DNA from 3 places in the Sporolactobacillus sp. KGMB 08714 genome. Region 2 is predicted to be linked to each of the others. Evidence: predicted binding sites of a transcription regulator. Region 2 holds the regulator's gene; each other region holds the start of a gene.
What was found. The regulator LexA, encoded in region 2, represses DNA repair genes until DNA is damaged. The targets are predictions, from matches to a motif close to CGAACATATGTTCG.

Region 1 (6,664 bases), on a different contig from region 2:
TTGCTCTCTTTGACTGATTCATTTTCTGCGACTCTTTAATCTTGATGTTTAAAAAGAGCTCGTTAACATCGCACTCAAGCAGTGAAGATAATCGAAACGCTGTCGATAAACTGGGATTGGAGACCCCGTTCTCCCAATTACTAATCGTAGATTTTTCACAGGATATAAGCCGCGACAGCTCTTCCTGCGTCCATCCCTTCCGCCTCCTCGCTCTGATTAATTTATCATTTCTCATAAACCCACCTCCTTTATATCCAAGTATCTTGTATCTACAGTTCTAGTATATATCCAATAAACTTGTATAACAATTAAATAAATATGATATTTTTGGATATTATGTGAAATAATCAACCGATCGCAGCAGAACGATCGGCTCCATCCTGAATATAAATAATATCCATTTGCGAACATTATTTATTGGAATACAGATGTTTTCGGCTGCGGCCTATTTATTACTCTTCAGGTTATGCAAGAGGCAGTTGACTGACATGACAATCCGGCGGGGATTTCAGGGATATTTCCGGAAGAATTTCTTTAAAAATAGTCATGATTTGATGAAACAGATTTTATCTTTCCGGGGGAGTCTATTGTTTCGAATATTTTTAACTGACGGCTAGAGGGCACCTTTTCTAATTGGTAGAGTCATGTCGCGACAATCACGATACCAAAAAGTGGGGTGTCTTTTGCGTTGTCAAGAAACTTGGTTAATTGATTTAAGAATTAAAAAACATGTTATATGACACGCGGCCATTTTCACTTTGCAAGAGTTTGGTAAGAAAATATTAACTATTAATGAGTGATGTTATTGGCTCATTATAAGTTATCGTTTCTATGACTGTGCAGCAAAAAGGGGGTGATTGAAAAGTTTATCCTGAAGATGGCGGCGGTTGCATCAGCCTTTTATGGTCTGAAGATATTTTTGGCTTGAGCTGCGAGACATGCTGAACGCTTTAGTTATGGAGACAAATTCATTGTGTATGGCTTGTGCGGATGATTCAGATGTTTCCATGTTTTTCCCCAGGGCATGTCGGGACTGCCGCCCATTTTCCAAGAGCCGGCCGATGTCGGACCATTCGGGATACGAGGTATTGTGTGAACGATGCCATTCGGCTGACAACAGGGTAAAAAGGCCGCATTTATTTTTGCCGGTTATTGATTCGGCTCCAAATCGTTTGCTCAAATCGGCACGGTTCATTGCCGGTATGGATTGTGGAAGGTTGTACGCTTTCGTTGTATAAAAACGTGCGGCTGCCATTAGGAGGAGCGCAATCATTGTGCTCTCTCATGACACATCTGCCTGCCGAAAAGATGTTATTGAAACACGGGAAACATGTTTTTTTTTTGCGTAACCATCCGATTATATGCAAACGTGCATTCGTGAATCTGCTTAGTATAACTAATCTGTATTCGCTATTAAAGAAAGCTGTGAGTCAAAGGGTATATTCATTAAATATTAAAAACAGGGATCAATGATTATGACTGACTATGTCGACCGTACAGTAGAACAACTGATAAAAAGATTTCACACCAATGATCCGTTCTATATTGCTCGAAGGCTCAATATTTATGTACATCTTGCCAGTATGGATGCCAGCATAGGCGGATTTTACAGATATTTAAAGAGGAATAAGTTCATCATAATCAATAACAAACTTCAATCGTCAATGAGAGTCTTTGTAACAGCTCATGAACTGGGACATGCAGTTCTGCATCCTAAAACAAGTACCTATTTTTTGAAAAATTACACTTCCTGCTCGGCTAGCGAAATTGAAGACGATGCTAATGAATTCGCGACTAAATTATTAATAAACCCTAATAAAAATAATACGGAAATGACCAGGGAGAAATTATTAGAAAAATACGGAATTCCTTCTGAAATGAAGAGATTTATTTAAATAAGAATTTCCATATATTTACTGACAATGGTTGTAAATTATGTTAATTTGGATGATTGCTGAATTTTTCCAACGTCTGAAGAACCGCGTCCCCGCTCAGAAAAGAGTCATATTGTTGTAATAAAGATAACCAGTTGCTTTTAATTTATATGCTATACTTTGGATAGGGAAACGGTTACAAAGATTCAGGCGTTTCCCAACAAGGAGGAATTGTTATGGTACATTGGTTACGCAACAGCAAAACGGCTTCTTTCATTCTTTTAGTCCTGCGGGTATGGCTCGGATGGCAATGGATGGTAGACGGATTTAAAAAATTAACCGGACCGGAACCTTTCGATGCATCGGGCTTCATGAAGGGTGCTATCGCCCATCCTGTTGCCGGACCGGCCGGCAATGTGCTCTACGGCCCGTATAATGCCTTTCTTCAGCATATTGCCTTGCCGGGCTCGGGTTTCTTCAGCTTTTTAGTAAAATGGGGCGAATTTCTCGTCGGCCTCGGACTCATTCTCGGTACGCTGACTACTGCCGCTGCATTCTTTGCTCTGCTAATGAACTTTATGTACTTATTTGCCGGAACCGTATCAACGAATCCTCTTGATGTCCTGATTGGCGTCCTGATTCTGTTTGCCGGATTTAACGCCGGCAAATGGGGCGGGGATTACTGGGTTGTTCCGTGGATACGCCGGACTGTCCGCGGGTGGTTCGGAAAATCGAAGGGCGGAACTGAGCTTAAATCCTGAGCTTGTGTCAGAGCTGTATTAAGACAGCGCCCAAAGCGGAAAACCAAAAACAGGCTTCCTCGGTGAAGGGGGCCTGTTTGTTTAATAGTATAAAAATATAAAGCTTTTAGGACAAGCGGCCGGCCGTAAGCGCCGCGTCCGGAGGCCTGTTCAATATGAGGCGGCCCTGTCTCCTGTAACGAGGGCTTTGTTCGCACCGGCTGCCTGGGCGCAGGGTTAAGTTTTTCTAATGAATGTTTTCAGGCCGTTTTTAAAAACCGACGCATGCGGCTGTCTCCCGGCATTTAGAGAAACGGCCGATCCGGCCGTTTGAAATGGCGTTATCATCATTTTTCCGGCCATCCGGCCGATTTATCGCAGTGATCCGGAAGAATCCGTGTATCTGCGCGCCGATCGGCCGTCTTATTTTCTCAACCGGCCAGTCGATGGTTGGCGGCATCAGACTGTTTTTCTGCCCGAATCCAGATGGTTAATGTCTTTATCTTTTTGCTGCTTATGCAAAATGTGTTTCACGCCCCATTCATGCATCGCTTCTAATATCGGCTGCAAGGTCCTTCCATACTGGGTCACGGAATATTCTACTCTTGGCGGTACCTGCGGGTAGATGACACGCTTGACAATATCCTCTTCTTCCAGTTCCCGCAGCTGTTTGGTCAGCATTTTCTGGGTAATGCCCGGTATATTTCGCTTAAGTTCACTGAATCTCTGCGTGCCGTCCCGTAATAAATACAGTAAGATAATAGGTTTCCATTTGCCCACCAGAATATTTAAAGCATTTTCCACACGGCATAGGTCGGGTTCGATCTTCATTTTTGATGCCTCCAATAGTATCCTTTTGTATACTATACCACTTTTAAGTACGTACTTACATTAAACGCTGTCGTCTTCTATAATAACATTTAGTTGCGAAACGGCAACAACAAGTATCAAAAAAAGAAGGCCGATAAAAAATGGAAAAATATCGCATCGATCCGGATAAAGGACTTGAATTCGGTATTTATACACTCGGCGATCATTTGCCGGACCCTGTGACAGGAGAACGGATTTCTGCAGAGCAGCGCATTCGTGAAATCATTGACTATGCTAAACTGGCAGACGAAGCGGGCATTGATTTTTTCAGCGTCGGAGAAAGCCATCAGGAGTACTTTGCCACCCAGGCGCACGCCGTCGTGCTTGCGGCCATTGCCGAGGCAACGAAAAACATACGGATCGGCAGTTCCTCCACAATTATCAGCACGTCGGATCCGGTGCGCGTTTATGAAAACTTTGCGACGATTGACTTAATATCCGGAGGCCGGGCGGAGATTATTGCCGGCCGCGCATCAAGAACGGGACTCTTTGATTTATTGGGATACGATCTGCGCGATTATGAAGAATTATTCGAAGAAAAATTTGATCTGCTCTTAAAAATTAATAAAGAAGATGAGGTGGATTGGAGCGGCAAATTCCGTGCGCCTTTACACCATGCCAAGGTGCTTCCCCGGCCGCAAAACGGTTCGATGCCGATATGGAGAGCTGTCGGCGGCGCGCCCGCCAGTGCCGTTAAAGCAGGCTATGCCGGCGTTCCGATGTTTATGGCTCATTTAGGCGGACCCGCGTCCATTTTTAAACGCACGATTGATGCTTATCGCGAAGCGGCACAAATGAACGGTTTTGATCCGGCACAGCTTCCTGTCGCCACAGCCGGTTTTTTCTATGCGGCCGAAAGCAGCCGCCAGGCGCTTCGTGAACTGTACCCCCGCATTAACGAAGGGATGAGACGGACGAACGGGCAAGGATTTTCCAAGCAGCTTTTTGCACAAGGTGCAGATCCTCATAATATCATGAATGTCGGGACCCCGCAGCAAATCATTGAAAAGATTCTCTATCAGTATGAAGTATTCGGCCATCAGCGTTACATTGCTCAGATCGATTTCGGCGGCATGCCGTTTGACAAAGTGATGAAAAACGTAGAAGTGATCGGTACAGAAATTCTGCCGGCGATCAGAAAATATACGAAAAAAAATAGAAGGTGAAATAATGAAGATTGTCGGATTGTCCGGTTCAAAAATCGGCAATAAAACAAGAACGGCTATGGACTGTGCACTGAAGGTACTAAAAGAAAACTATCCGGATGTCGACGCATCCTTGATCGACCTCGCTGAATACGAGGTCCAGTTCAGCGACGGCCGCAATTATCTGGAATATGAGGGTGATACGCGATATGTTGCACAGAGCCTGATGGAAGCAGATGCTCTGATAATCGGAACCCCCGTTTTTCAAGCCTCTATACCTGCCACGTTGAAAAACGTCTTCGATCTGCTTCCTGTCAACGCTTTTCGTGAAAAAGTGGCTGCCATGATTGTAACCGCCGGTTCGCCGAAACACTATCTTGTCGCGGAACAGCAGCTAAAGCCCATCCTAGCTTATATGAAGGCGCAAATTGTTCAGACCTATGTATTCATTGAAGAAAAGGATTTTTACCGGAAAGAGATTAAAAATGATGACATCTTATATCGGATAAACCGGCTGGCAGAGGATACCGTCTTATTGACAAAAACTTATGGAAGGCTTCGCAAAGAACGAGAAAAACAATATGGATTTTAAAGGCTCCGGAAAGCGGATTCCGGACAAACTGCGATGATCATGAAAGCTGCAGCATTCCCGGTCTGTCGGCGATACCCGGCAGTTTCGCACACGGCCGCCGTTTTTGCCGATAAAATTCATTCCATACTATTAGAAAGCCCGAAAACCCGGATGATTAAGGCTTTCGAGCTTTCTTTTTTGGCCGGCTCTGAACGATTGGCGCCTTTTTAAACAAGAATAGCAAAACCGGATCGTTTTTCAGCTATTAAACTTTGAGTCGCAAGATTTCGGGATGATTGGAAAAACGAAAATTTTTAGTACCTCTCATTGGATCGATACGAAATACCGGGGAATAGCAGTTCGACAGACTTTCCGGAGATATTGCCCACCCGTACAGACCGAATCGATTTGCCCTTCTGCCGCCGGTTAAAGGACAGCCGTTTTTTCCGCTGTAATCGATCCTTCATCGGCTCCGGCAGTCGTTCAATTGACTTTCACCTGATGATTCACGAGATTTGCCGGCCGCAGGTTTTTACTGAGGCGCTGAACAAGCTGCTCCAGGGCAATCCTGCGGGCGGCATAATAAGAATCTTCCGAGATGAAGGCAGCGTGCGGGGTGATCACGGTATTTTCCAATCCGAACAGAGCGCTCTGTTCAGTCGTCTCATCTTCAATCACATCTACAGCCGCCGCCTGAATCTCGCCTGCTTTCAGAGCGCGGACGAGGGCGGCCTCATCGACGACTCGTCCGCGGGCGCTATTGATTAAAAAAGCACTTTTTTTCATCATTTTTAACTCGCGGTCCGAGATCAGATGTACGGTCGATTCGATCAGCGGGCAATGCAGCGACAGAATATCCGAACGGCGCAGTAATTCGTCGAAACTTTCCGCTTTTTCCGCTCCGTATCCTGCCAGAAAGCGGGCGGATTTCGTCGGCGCATAAACGAGTACTTTGAGGTTCAATGCTTTAAGCAGCGGCATCATCATTTTCGGAATGCTTCCGAAAAAATAAAGACCGATTGTCCGGCCGCTCAGCCGATGCGTCCGATAGCCGTACAGCGGATCCCAGCCGCCCGATCGGACGGTGCGGTCAAGCAGCGTAATTTTGCGTGCCAGGTCGATGATCAGGCCGACGGTATGCAGGGCCACTTCTTCCGAACAGAAACCCGGGCAATTGGTGACACAAATTCCATGCTCCGTTGCCGCCTGCAAATCGATGTTGTCTACGCCGATTGCCTGCAGTGAAATGATTTTCAGCCGCGGAAGCCGCCCAATGATTTCACGGCTGATTGGCTGATATTCGACGACCAGTCCATCGGCATCCCGGGCGGCTTCAATCATATTGTTCGTCGTCTTCTCCGCTTCTACCAGATCAATATCCGCAACGCCCCATTTTCTGAGCAGCGCATTCTCGAAATCGAGATGACCGTCAATGTGATAATATAAAACTTTCTTTTTTGCCAC
Region 2 (6,664 bases):
ATCCATTTTCGCATCGTACATGCCGTTTAACAAGTGGATGGCGCCCGGTCCGCCGATAGCCAGGCAAACACCGATTTTTCCGGTTAATTTTGCGTAGGCTGCGGCGGCCAGTGAGGCTACCTCTTCATGACGGACCTGATAAAATTTAATTTTACTTTCTTTTTTTCTAAGCGCTTCGACCATTGTGTCGATTGAATCGCCGGGGATCCCGTAAATGTGATCAATCCCCCAGTTTTCAAACAGTTTGACAACTGCTTCACTTGCCTTGATCTTTCCCATATTAAATTCCTCCTCCAGAAGGTTTATAGCTAGCCTGAAACATAGGTTCACCATCGTTCCGGGCTTTTTTTTTATATATATTTGACAATCCAGTGAACCTTATGAGTCTATTCTATGACTTTTTGTTTAAAAAAGAAATGCTTTTGCTCAATCGCGTCGTTTTTTATCAAAATTAATTTACAAAGAAGAATCGTATTTTTGCCTGAAACACAGGGGATCCGTTTCCGCTGTCGCATGAATCTGCCTGTCCCGTTATAATAGAGGATATATCATTTAATTGTTCTGGAAAAAAGGAGAAAATTCATGAGTTTTGTATCGATTATTGCTACCGATAAAATGGCGTCTGCCGTGAGCGACGGCCGCCTGGTCAATTTAAATGAAAATGGACAACCGGCGATGATTCCCGGCGAAAAGCCCGGCATAATCCGCCTTTCCGGTCGACAGATCCTCGCCTGTACGGGGAGTGCGGCGGCGCTGAAAAGCCTTAGGAAAGTTTTTCCTTATCAGGATCGTGCCTGGTCGTTCAATGAATCACAGATCCATGTACTCGAACGGTTTGTAAGGGCGGTGCCGTATGAAAAACAGGATGTGCTGGTCGCATTGGTGGATGCGGGAGGACCGATGACTTGCCGTATGTTCTCCAATGAACCGGGTGAAAAATGGCATGTGCTTCGGCCGGAGAAGGAGCGTCTGGCTACGATGTTCCTGGCCGGACGCGAAATCGATAAGACAAAAATGAGACGGATTTCAGAAGAATTCGGCCGTTTGCTTCATATGTACGGGGAAGACAGTCCGGAGCATATTTTTGCCGCACAACGAGAACTCAATCATTTTGTTTCTGAAATGGATCCTCTCGTCGGGCGACGGATTTTTCATCAGACCGTCACGAAAATATAAAAAAGGCAGGTTGAAAAAGAACAACCTTTTATACGCCATGCCGTCAGTACAACATGCAGTAGCTTTAGAAGCGCCCGGACCTGAAAATTGCGAGCAGGACGAGAAGAAACATCAGAGCGACAATCATGACGGCGATGTCAAGAAGCGGAATGTTTGTAAACAAAGGGTGGGCGCCGAACGTTTCTCCGATAATCATTGCGCCGAGGATAATGCTGAATGCCAGAAGCATGATACTGAAGGAAATGCGATTGGCCACGCGGTCAAGCCTGGAAAGCAGAAGATCCAGGTGGGGCAGTTCCATTTCGACATGCGTTTTTCCTTTGTACAAATGTGTCAATGTTTTCTTTAAAAGAGAGGGGATCTGTGCACTGTTTTCCAGTGCTTCATAAACGCTTTTTAAAGTTTTCTTTGCCACCCGCTCAGGATTGTAGCGGTTCAGCAAAAGCTTCTGCCCATAAGGTTCCGCAAGTTCCAGTATGCTGATTTGATTATCAAGGCGCGTAATAAGGCCTTCAAGGGTGATCAGTGCTTTGCCGAGAAGTGTATAGTCCTTCGGAATGCTGATATGATGTTTTTTGGTGGTTTCGAAAATATCCTGAATGACCTTTCCAATATGGATTTCTTTGAAAGGAAGCTCATAGTATTTGTCGCGCATTAACTCAAGGTCGGCCTTAAAAAGTCTTTCATCCAGGTCTTCAGGCATTGAGGACATCAGGAAGATCGTGCGGAACAGCAGATCTATGTCTCCCCTCATCAGCCCGATAATCAGGCTGGCAAAATTATGTTTCATTTCTTCATTTAATGTGCCGACCTGTCCGAAATCGATATAGCCGATCTTATTCCCCGGAAAGAAAAAAAGGTTGCCGGGATGAGGATCACCATGAAAAACGCCGACAACCAGCGCCTGATCGAGAAATGAGCGCACCAGTCGTTCTGAAATGATTTTTTTATCGATGCCTTCAGGGACTGAAGCAATCAGGTCGGCATATTTTGCACCGTTGATATACTCAAGGGTGAGCAGCTTGTTAGTTGAATAGTCCCAATACACTTTCGGGATGATAATGTTTTCATTGGAAGCGAAATAATTATAGAGCTTTTCAGTATTTCTGCCTTCTCTGAAATAATCCATTTCATTGCGGATGGCAAGGGAAAATTCTTCGACAATATCGCTTATCTGAAATTTTTTTGCCCAGGAATAGCGTTTTTCCACAAGTGCAGCCAGATCCCAGAGAATCTCTATGTCGGTTGAAACCACGGTTTCAATATCGGGACGGCGGACCTTGATCACGACTTCTTCACCCGTCTTCAGAACGGCGCGGTGTGCCTGAGCGATCGATGCCGCCGCCAGGCATTGTTCATCAAAATCAGCAAAGATATCGCCGACCGGCGCACCCAGTTCCTGCCGGATGACAGACTTAATGACTGCCGGATCGATCGGCGTCACGCTGTCCTGCAATTCGCGCAGCTCGTTAGCGATCTGTTCGGGTATGAGATCCGACCTCAGGCTGAGCAGCTGGCCGAGCTTAATGAAGGTCGGCCCGAGTTCTTCGAGCATCAGGCGGATTTTCCGGCCGACCGGTTTTGAATCATTAGTTCCGGAAAAATCGGACACGATCTGTTTCGGGAGCGAGAGCAGATGAAACAGTCCGACATCTTTAACAATATACCCGAATCCGTATTTGACAAGGACGGTTACGATTTCTCGATAACGTTTGATATGGCGTATGCGTTTTCCAAACATTCATTTCACCTGACCGACAACCCGTTATTTTTCCGTGCTCTGTTCATCCGTTCCGTTTTGATCCTTCGATAATCCGGCTTCCAGCGCTTCAACTCTTTCGGCCAGCTTGTTGTACTCCTCAGAGGTAACGAATCCCAAATCGATCAGAGTGTCCTTAATGTCCTGACGGATGTCATTCTGCCATTGTTCTTTTTTAGATTTTCCTTTATCATTCAGAGCGTCGAGAAAAGATTTTGCTTCTTCCGCTGCCGCGCCGCCGCTTTTTGACAGATCATTGAAAAATTTATCTGCTTTTTCCTTACTTGCAACTGTTGCGCCGAGACCGATAAAGAAACCCTTTTTGATCCAATCATTCATGCTGATCCCTCCATTTCTCTTTTCTCTATTTTACCCGACTTTGCAGACTCTGTACATTCATTGGCCGAGGGACAAAAGCGCAGGGACAGCGGACGAAAAAATATATGTATCGTTTTGAAACAAGGGAGGGCTACACGGTGGTACATGTTATTTACCTGGCAATTATTCTAATCCTGATCGGGATCATTTATTTTTTATTCCAGAAGCAGCAAAAAATAAAAAGTCGGGCCGAGGAACAGATCGAGCAAAGCCAAAATGAGACTTCGGCGACGATCAGTGAGACGGAAAACCGGATTAAAGAGGAGTCGGAAACTAAGATTAAGCATATTATGACCGAAAATAGCGCCACGATTGCCGGTATTGAGGAATCTTACGAAAAAAAACTGGGACGCTATGAAGAATTAATTGCTTATTTACGGGGAACACAGAGATCCGAAAAGACATTTGCCGTTTATCAGAATCTAACGGCAATCAGGAAAATTCTTGTCCAATCCAAACGGATTTCGGCCCGGCAAATGGCGTTTGCAGGAAATATCATCGTTCCGGCCCGAGCCGGCGGGAGTGATTTTTCCAGAGCGGATATCATTCTGCTGCTGCCGACAGGGCTGTATTTACTTGATACAAGAAAGTACAAAGGAAAAGTATTCCATGGGATAAGCCCGGAACATGCCCAGGGTTTTGAACGGCTGATCAAGGAAAACATTCCGAGCCTTGCAAATGGTTCTGAAGAAACGCTGGTTATGTCCGGAGACAGGAAACAGAGAGACGGCAATCAGGACTTTCTGAGAATAACGATTGACTGTTATTCCGATCTGGCTGCACCGATCATGCAGGCTGTCCCGGAATTCCGGGCCTATCTTGGCAATCGTCAGGTGAATGCAGAGCGTATCGTTCCCGTCCTCTACTTTATGGACGATTCGGCCGATCACGCAAAAGCAGAGAATTTTTCCGAAAAAGAGTGGCCTTTGATCTGTCTGAACCAGAACGATCTTTATCAGATGATCAGTCAGGAATTAGATCGGGAAGAGTGGATCTTTACGGCAGAAAAACTATTGAAAATCAAGCGGCTCTTCTCTGAATTCAAAGAATGAAAGGCGACCGAAACAAAAATATTTTAAGCCGGAGCAGCCATCAGCATCCATGATGTCCGCCCCGGCTTTTTGCATATTCCGGAGAAAGGAAAAGCGCACGTATCGCTTGCCGCGGCAATCAGTTTATTGTACGGAATACGCCGATTACCTTTCCGAGTATTATACAGTTGTCTAACAGTATGGGTGCCATGGCCGGATTTTCGGGCTGAAGGCGGATGTGGTCTTTTTCTTTGAAAAATCTTTTGACAGTCGCTTCATTTTCATCGGTCATTGCCACGACAATTTCGCCGTTTTCTGCGGTTCTCTGCTGGCGGACAATCACTTTGTCGCCGTCCAGAATACCGGCGTTGATCATGCTTTCTCCCGATACATTGAGTATAAAGACATTTTCCTCGTCAACCATAGATCTGGGTACGGGAAAGTACTCCTCGATATTCTCCACAGCGCTGATCGGCTGACCGGCCGTTACCTTGCCGATCACCGGCACAGCAACCGCTTTTTCACTGAATATATCGCCATCATGATCGAGAATTTCAATGGCACGCGGTTTCGTCGGATCGCGCCGAATCAATCCTTTTTTTTCAAGCCGTTCCAGATGACCGTGAACGGTTGAACTTGAAGCCAATCCGACCGCATCGCAGATTTCACGAACCGACGGAGGATAGCCCTTGGTCGCCACTTCATGCTTAATATAATCGAGTATTGATTGCTGTCGACTTGAGAGTTTCATCTGCCTGCTCCTTTTTCTTCTTCTTAAGCCCATTATATCATGCCATTTTTTGCAATGCAAACATCCGTTCGAATCATTGACGCAAACGGATGTTCGCTATATAATCATTGGTAGCGAACAAACATTCTCGGGAATACATATTCTCAATCATTTATTGGAGGGGCTGCAGATGAATGAGCACTTGAATCGTAAGCTGAAAGGTACATCTTTCGTTATTTTATTTATTGTTCTGACTATCATCCTTTTTTTTACGCTGACAAATCGTGTGGCCGCAGACGGCAATGATTATAAGACAATAGCTGTCGAAAAAGGGGATACGCTTTGGTCTCTGGCTCAACGTTATCACAGCAGCAATTCCGGACTTTCAGAGGAAGCCTTTGTCAATTGGATTGAAAGGGAGAACGGAATTGACCGCAATTTTATCCAGCCGGACCAGAAATTAATCATACCTGTCCGGAAATAATCCGGGTGTTTCTGCGGACGGTTTAGCGTTCTCCGCCGCGCCTTGCCGTTTCGCACCGGTTTTATTAAATTTACGAAGATGCTGTCTTATCGCTTGCAAGATACATTATTTGTGCTATACTGTTATATAACAAGAGGAAATATTAATCATTGTAATGATACAACAACGAGAGATATTCTTCTTAATTTTGTTTAATCGCGAGCTTTCGCATGCCGATCCAAAGCTGTGAAATCCCGATTAAAATATGTTTGTTTCCCTTCGGCGATTTAACCTTGCCTTTTCGCTGACGGGTTAATTTTCATCCTCCTTCAGAAGAAAGCTTCTATTCACTGAATAAAGGAAAAGAGCTTTCTTTTTTTTTGCTTCCATTCATTGATATCCGGCAGAATGCCGATTCCAATTCGCGTTTTCAGGCAGTAAGGCAGCAACAACGGCTAAAATTGACGGTATCATGTTCCGATATAATTTTTATAGTGCGGATTAAAACCGCATCAACTACTTTGATGATGTCTGATCGTTTTTTTCCTCAGGACAGAGGCAGACATACTGCATGAGGAGGAGGGCGAATGCGCAGTTACCACATTTACCTGATTAAAGACAATATCGCAAAACATTATTTCGGTCAGGAAGAAAAGCTGTTTCAATTATTTAAGGATTTCCGTTCTGCACGGGATAAGCATATGAAGGAAGTGTTGTACAGACAGATTCGTTTTGTTTCTCATCAACTGGATGCCGGCAAGTTCAAAACGCTGCTGCAAACGGCTTGCAAACTCATGACGGACTATACATATGAAGATCCGATTCATTATTTGAAAAGCAAAAGACCGTTTAGCGAGGCCACACTGGAACTTCAGGGCCGGGAACTGAAAATGACGTCGCAAGGAACCTCAGACATGGAAGTGACTTTTTTTGAAATTTTGCGGAAGCTGGACGGACATTTTTTGGCGGTGAATTTCCAAGCGAGACAATGCGCCTGGCTCAATCCTATAAAAAATGCAGATTTCCTCCAAAGTAAGGTTGACCTGATTTCACGCGATAGTGTACACTGAGGTATGGATATTTGACACAAGGAGGAAACAGGGCACATGCTGTGGCTATACATACTA
Region 3 (6,664 bases), on a different contig from region 2:
AGATCATGCAGGACCGTTTGAAACGGTACAATATTCATTTCTGGGTTCATACGTTTCTGGAGGCCCTGTCGCGCAGCACCCGTGAAAAGGAAGCAACTGTTCAAATCGATCTGAACCGGGATCGTTCAAGCATCGTCAATGCGTACCAGGGAGCCGGCAAAAGAATTTTATTTCTCGATTATGACGGGACATTGGTCGATTTTGCACCGACACCGGAGCTGGCAAAACCTGATGGCAGGCTTCTCAATCTGCTTCAGACCCTTTCAACAGATCCGAAAAATACCATTGTCATTACATCAGAAAGAGATAAAAGGCCATTAACTCAATGGTTCAGCCGCATGAATCTTCATCTGGTTTCTTCCCATGGACTATGGCTGCTTCATCCGAATCAGGACTGGCAAATGACCGTCCCGCTCAGTAACGAATGGAAACGATCAATCCGGCCGATTCTTCAAGTATATACAGACCGAATGCCCGGATCTTTTATTGAAGAAAAGGATTATTCCCTTGCCTGGCATTACCGTTTCTGTGAACCGGATGCCGTCGATACCTGGCTGCCAAGCATTAAAGCCAATCTTATGAACATGATCAGCTCATTGAATCTGGGTATCTTGCAAGGAAAGAATGTGCTTGAAATCAAGGACAACCGGATCAGCAAGGGATCTGTAACGCCCCTCTTTCTGCGTGACCAGAATTATAATTTTATTTTCGGTATCGGCGACGATCAATCGAATGAGGATCTTTTTCGTTCTCTTCCTGAAGATGCTTATTCCATCAAAGTCGGTTCAGGAGACTCGCAGGCAGCCTATCGTCTAAAATCCTGGAAAGCTGTTCGTCAACTTTTGCAGCAATTTGCTGAAACAAAGAAACAGACGGATACAAAGTCTTCCCACTTGACTGCCCGCTAAATTTCATTGCTATCGAGACAGGCCATCGCCTTCCTATCCTGTTCCAGGATGTGAAAACGATGGCCTTTTGCCGATTATTCAATTTTAAAACGGAAGATAATAAAAAAAAAGTTGTTTCAAATCGAATAGGATTAAACCCCTCATTTACCCCTCAAACTTCGCAAAAGTGTACTGGAGTTATTATAAATGGGTATTTAAAAATCCCTCTAAAAAGGGATTTTTTGGGGTGTGTCAGTCATAGTGTACCAACACCAGAATGGAGACGGTGGGAATCGATACCTTAAATTTTCTCTTGATATTACAGCATTTTTAAACATGCTGCGCAAAATTTGCGCAAAATGTTTTTTTTTGAGCAAAACTTTTATGAGTTTATTTTGTTCTTTTCAGTCGAGTTTCAATAAAGTTCAAATACGTCTTTCTTTTACTGCTGTGAGTAAATAAAATATTGTTAATTCTATTCCACTCTGCATATACTTGGATTTTCCTCTACAACTCCTTGCAAAGTTGGCTGCCTTAGAGAGTGTCCAATACTCCATTCAATATAATGCACTTTGACTGTCAGCAGCGGCTTCAGCCAACGAATGTTTTTCTTTTCCGGAAAATTGACAAAGGGGCTATGCTCGTCTTCCAGGCGAGCAGCCTGTTCTGCAAAAAGCTGCCACTCCCTTGCAGTCAACTTTCCAGGCCCACAATGGCCAATATAGATGAGTTGATTGTCCGTGTTATATAGCCCCAGCAGAATTGAATGGACGTTACTCTCCCCGTAGGAGAGGCCACCAACCACCGCAACAACATCTTTATAATTTTTTATCTTTCGCCAGTTCGCATTTTGATGCCCGATCCAATAGGAACTGTCGATTTTTTTTGCGACAATTCCCTCCATATCCAATTGTCGAATCTTGTTGAACAGTTCACGACCCTTGGCATAATTAGGAGTCAGCTGTATATTCTCTGATGGAGTGAGAATATCTCTAAGTATATCCAAACGACTTTTTAAAGGAAGGTCAGTCAGCCAATTCCCGTTGTAATAAAGAAGATCAAAGACCATGTAGTAGACCGGTATGTTCTCCATAGTTAAACTTATCCGATTCGCTTTCCGTATACTATCCCGCTTCATTATTTCATGAAATGAGGGCCGCCCTTCTTGATTGAGCGCAATGGCTTCTCCGTCCAGAATAAATGATTGAGCTCGAACAAGGTTTCTACTATTGACAATTTCAGGAAAAGTTGCCGTTCTTTCATTTTTTCGTCGATTGAATAACCGCACATCTTTCTCGTTGCAATACATCAGAACTCTTACTCCATCCCATTTTGCCTGATACACCCATTCCGGACCTGCTGGAATGGTTTCAGACTGAACGGGTTCAAAGGGAACAATAGGATCAAAATCCATGATTTTACCTGCTTAAACGAGGATACCTAAAATTGAAGGCCGCAAAAATGATATGTACATTATTATGTCATAGGTTTATGTTGTACTAAATGTCAAAAATTATAATCAAACATCCTTCAGGATATTAAGCATATTTTTACGCCTAGTCTGGTGAATATCCCTGACTGTTTTGGATCAAAGCGCCGATCAGATGATGCCAGTGATTGGCATCCTTCTTTGCCTTTTGGTATGAATTATTCCGATTTTCGACTCCCTTGTTGTCTTCAAAAAACACTATTTGGTACCTAGAAGCGTTCAAATCATTTACAATCACTTCAAGAACGACCCTTTTTATCAATTGTCGACGTTTCGTTTTGCCTGTCATGGCCATAAAAGCAGCTCCCTTGTCTCCCGCAAGCATGCCGCCTACTGCGGCCCGTTCAAGAGTATGAGGCTTGTCAACGATCGTTTCATCTTCTTGAATAACACGTGAGGAGATGAGGTTTATAAAATCAATGGCTCGATGCCGAAAGGGCTCATAGCCATACTTTGTACAGATAACAAGTTTTTTTTGAGCGTAATCCAGGCACAAAGCCCGTTGGTCATCATAATCGGAAATGATATGAGTTTCAGTAAACGAATAGGGAAGTGAATAGACGAATTCCCTAAAATGATCCTCTTGTTCTTCCTCTTCATTAGTCATTTTTTCCATAAACCTAATGAATGCATAAAAAAACAAACCAAATACGGCAATGATCCAGAAAAAAGCACTCATTTTTTCATCTCCCCTCCAAATCATTTCATGATTTCATTTTAACATGTTATTTCATTATTTTGGAAAAATGCTTTAATCAGATATATATACTGATACAGTTTTCTGGGCCCTGGATAATTCATATAACAACAATTTAAGGCGCATATTTAAGTTTGAATATGATGTTTTATCTTCAAGGATATAATTTCCGTTGAATATAGAACGTATATTCTTATATAATAATTCACGAGGTGAATCACATGGCAATGGATAACGAACTTCGTGAGGATGAGGAAAATATCATCAGGGAATACATTTTCCTTTCACTTATAAAATTAGCCCTTCGGCGTGATCGCACGGTGATCAATATAACAAACACGAAATTTAAGGCTTTTTATATAGCAACCATTGACGAGGCCACCCACCACCTCGCCATGGACATGCGGAGAAATAAAAATGCAATTTTCGATCATCACATCCGGATAACTCGTCGTAATTGGCTTAACTACGAAATCTACGTTCGAGGCCGTGTATTCCCAGTTCAATACCATAAGACAACTGCGGCAGAGTGGATAAATGAACGAGTGAAAGAGTATTTTAATTATTGACATGTGCATACTACGATGGATTCAGATCTATTCCTTTAACCAAATCCCTGCGTTACGCCGTAGGGATAATTTGTTTCAATTTAAAAGTTATCACAAAAAATATTCCTCTATAAGTTTAGAGGGATATTTTATGCGCTCTTTATCTGTTTACTAGCAAGGATGCCGTCCTTTTGAAAAACACGGATCTGTTTTCTATTATAGCAATAAGCCCTGACAAAGATGGTGCCAACTTCAAGAATACGGATACGACGCTGAGAGAATTGACCCTTTCTATCTAAATAGATAATCTCAACGATATCCCCGCGTTTCATGACACAATCCTCACGGTTCGCGGCCGATCATCTTCGAAGTCAATCCGTCCAGCTTGACGCAGTCTATCGAGATGTCCTTTAACCGTACTTGCGGACTTCAAGCCCACATATTCAGCTATCTCCCTTACAGATGGCGCATAGCCATGTTCCATGGTCAGCACATCAATCGCTTGAATAATCATTTCTTTTCGTTTCATTGGTCATCACCCCTTTGAATATTATACCGAACATTTGTTTTTATTTCCAGTATTTTTAGAACGTATATTCGTGTATAATAGGATCAAACCAAGAAAACGAGGGATAAGAATGGACCGTGTCATTTTCCTTGTCGACATGCAGACTTTTTACGCTTCATGTGAAAAGGCCGATTACCCAGAATTGAAGAATAAACCCGTGATTGTTGCAGGAGATCCGGAAAAGCGGAGTGGTATAGTTCTTGCAGCCTGTCCAATCGCCAAAGATCATGGAGTAAAAACGGCTGAGGGATTATGGCAGGCATTGAAAAAATGTCCCCAGGCAGTAGTCAGACGGCCGCGCATGCAGCATTACATTGATGTGTCTGTTCAGATCACTAAGATCTTTCAGTCGTTCACCGACCTTGTAGAGCCGTTTTCCATCGACGAACAGTTTATGGATGTGACAGGAAGTCTACACTCCTACAAGTCCCCTTTTGAGATGGCACTGAAAGTACAAAAAGTCATTAGTGATCAAGTGGGTGTGTATGCTCGGATAGGCATTGGGCCAAATAAAGTTCTTGCGAAAATCGCCTGCGACAATTTTGGTAAGAAGAATAATTCCGGCATCTTCGAACTAAATTTCAACAATATTGAGGAAAAGCTCTGGCCGCTACCGATCGGCAAAATGTTTGGCGTCGGCCACCGGATGGAACAGCATTTTCTTGGCATGGGCATACGAACGATCGGACACTTAGCTAATTTCCCCATCAAAGCGTTGCAGAAACGCTGGGGAATTAACGGAACACTACTCTGGCAAACAGCGCATGGTATGGATTGCTCCCCTGTTTCCCCCCACACGCATGACGGACAAAAGGCGATCGGACATCATCTGACTCTTCCCTATGATTATGAGAAAGAAGAGGACATACGGGTGATTCTTCTGGAACTCTCTGAAGAAGTTGCACGACGGACCCGGGTTAAGCATTATCGAGGAAATGTCGTGTCTGCAGGTGTTCGAGGAGCAAATTTTGACTATCCGACAGGTTTTTACCGACAAATGAAGCTTCCCTATTCCACTAACTACGGGTTGGACATTTACCATGCAGTACTAGATCTATTTAATAAACATTGGGACCGACAACCTGTTCGAAGTGTCGGCATTACACTCGCCGATCTGCAGCCTGACAATGAATTTCAGTTAGATCTGTTCGGCCGGCTCACAGAAAAAGAAAAGCTCAGTCAGGCTATGGACAGCATTTACAATAAATACGGGCGTCTAGCCATCTTCCGAGGTCCGTCCCTACTGCCGTCCAGCCAACTTAAAGAGCGTTCCAGAAAGATTGGGGGGCATTATAAATGAGAGAAAATAAATTGACGCCAGGGAAAAATCTGCGTTGGGAATCCAGCCGGATGATGCTTCCGGAACATGTTGAAGCACTCATGAAGGAACAAAAAAACTTGGAGAAAGTGGAACGGCCACATTTAAGTGAAGACAAACTCCAAAAGATTCAGCAAATATTGCTATCCGTGATCAAAACACACGAGTTTGTTGAACTGTCTTATTATCGATATGGTTTTATCAAGCAGAAAATATGTACCATAGCAAAGCTGGATCCGTTTGAAAAAATAGTACAGGTCTATGACGGCTTTGGGATGGGCTATCGGATACTGTTCAGCGATGTAGTCGGTGTCTGTGTCATACCAATCAATAACAACTCATAATTATCAGACTCTATATTTCAAAACTTATAAGTTTTGACAGTTAATAAAACACCCCCTAAGGCCAGAGTTTAGGGGGTATCATTTCTTATTGCCATAGTTTTTAGTAATGGTCCACATAGTGACAGACTAGTCATTGGTTAGGGTATTAGCCAGTTGCTCTCTGGCTTCGCTATAAGTCTTGCATTATTGTAAGCCATATCTAACGTAAAACATGTTTTTCCAAAGTAGTTCTGTCCATAATCTTTTACAACTAAAGCAACATCTACATCTTTAGTATTTAGTAAACATAAAGGAATTAAAAACTGGACTTCGCCATCATAATACTGTGGAACGGCAGTTTTATAATTAACTTCGATCTTTCTTTTTGCAACGTCTAACGCCCCATTAATTATGGTTTCTAAATTCAGTGAATCTCTGATTGCCCCTGGTAATCGCTCCTTATGTTCCCGAATATGATCCATATTTATCTCTATCCTCTTAGATGTATCAAAGATTAAATTGCTAATTTCTGAAAAGAACTTTGCCCTTTTAGGCAATGGACTAAATTGTCTATTAAGCCAAGGGTTTTTTTCTTTCAAATAACTCTTAAAAACCCATGGCTGTTGGCCTGGATTAGTATTTTTTTCAAAGTACATATATAAGTATTCATAATCATCATTAATTAAACCAGTATTAATACATGCCTGTTCCTGTTTTAAGAAAATCACTTTGTTTTTATCAGCAAGTTCTAGAGTTTCCCTTTCTTTTACCAATCTATTATATGTATGACTTAAATAGTTTACCAAAACAGGATTTGTTGAGTCGGATTCATCG

Region 1: Q6A92_RS15110 (ImmA/IrrE family metallo-endopeptidase) is a predicted target of LexA. The motif match lies at 1,365-1,378, and genes of this name have one in related genera.
Region 3: Q6A92_RS15445 (DNA polymerase IV) is a predicted target of LexA. The motif match lies at 4,208-4,221, and genes of this name have one in related genera.

Annotation. Positions count from the first base shown of each region.
Region 1 covers NZ_JAUUBW010000036.1:204-6,867, forward strand. Annotated here, with positions in the region: gene Q6A92_RS15105 (helix-turn-helix transcriptional regulator) at 1-235, opposite strand, end outside; gene Q6A92_RS15110 (ImmA/IrrE family metallo-endopeptidase) at 1,476-1,895, shown strand; gene Q6A92_RS15115 (DoxX family protein) at 2,111-2,635, shown strand; gene Q6A92_RS15120 (winged helix-turn-helix transcriptional regulator) at 3,074-3,445, opposite strand; gene Q6A92_RS15125 (LLM class flavin-dependent oxidoreductase) at 3,586-4,650, shown strand; gene Q6A92_RS15130 (NADPH-dependent FMN reductase) at 4,655-5,221, shown strand; gene Q6A92_RS15135 (C-terminal binding protein) at 5,684-6,664, opposite strand.
Region 2 covers NZ_JAUUBW010000034.1:106,127-112,790, forward strand. Annotated here, with positions in the region: gene Q6A92_RS14630 (pyruvate oxidase) at 1-279, opposite strand, end outside; gene Q6A92_RS14635 (hypothetical protein) at 583-1,176, shown strand; gene Q6A92_RS14640 (ABC1 kinase family protein) at 1,241-2,917, opposite strand; gene Q6A92_RS14645 (phasin family protein) at 2,942-3,274, opposite strand; gene Q6A92_RS14650 (hypothetical protein) at 3,412-4,365, shown strand; gene lexA (transcriptional repressor LexA) at 4,484-5,095, opposite strand; gene yneA (cell division suppressor protein YneA) at 5,265-5,558, shown strand; gene sirA (sporulation inhibitor of replication protein SirA) at 6,125-6,607, shown strand; gene Q6A92_RS14670 (YneF family protein) at 6,644-6,664, shown strand, end outside.
Region 3 covers NZ_JAUUBW010000038.1:362-7,025, reverse strand. Annotated here, with positions in the region: gene Q6A92_RS15475 (bifunctional alpha,alpha-trehalose-phosphate synthase (UDP-forming)/trehalose-phosphatase) at 1-908, shown strand, start outside; gene Q6A92_RS15470 (ATP-dependent DNA ligase) at 1,363-2,301, opposite strand; gene Q6A92_RS15465 (hypothetical protein) at 2,444-3,055, opposite strand; gene Q6A92_RS15460 (hypothetical protein) at 3,295-3,642, shown strand; gene Q6A92_RS15455 (hypothetical protein) at 3,771-3,953, opposite strand; gene Q6A92_RS15450 (transcriptional regulator) at 3,950-4,150, opposite strand; gene Q6A92_RS15445 (DNA polymerase IV) at 4,260-5,489, shown strand; gene Q6A92_RS15440 (YolD-like family protein) at 5,486-5,851, shown strand; gene Q6A92_RS15435 (DUF3825 domain-containing protein) at 5,989-6,664, opposite strand, start outside.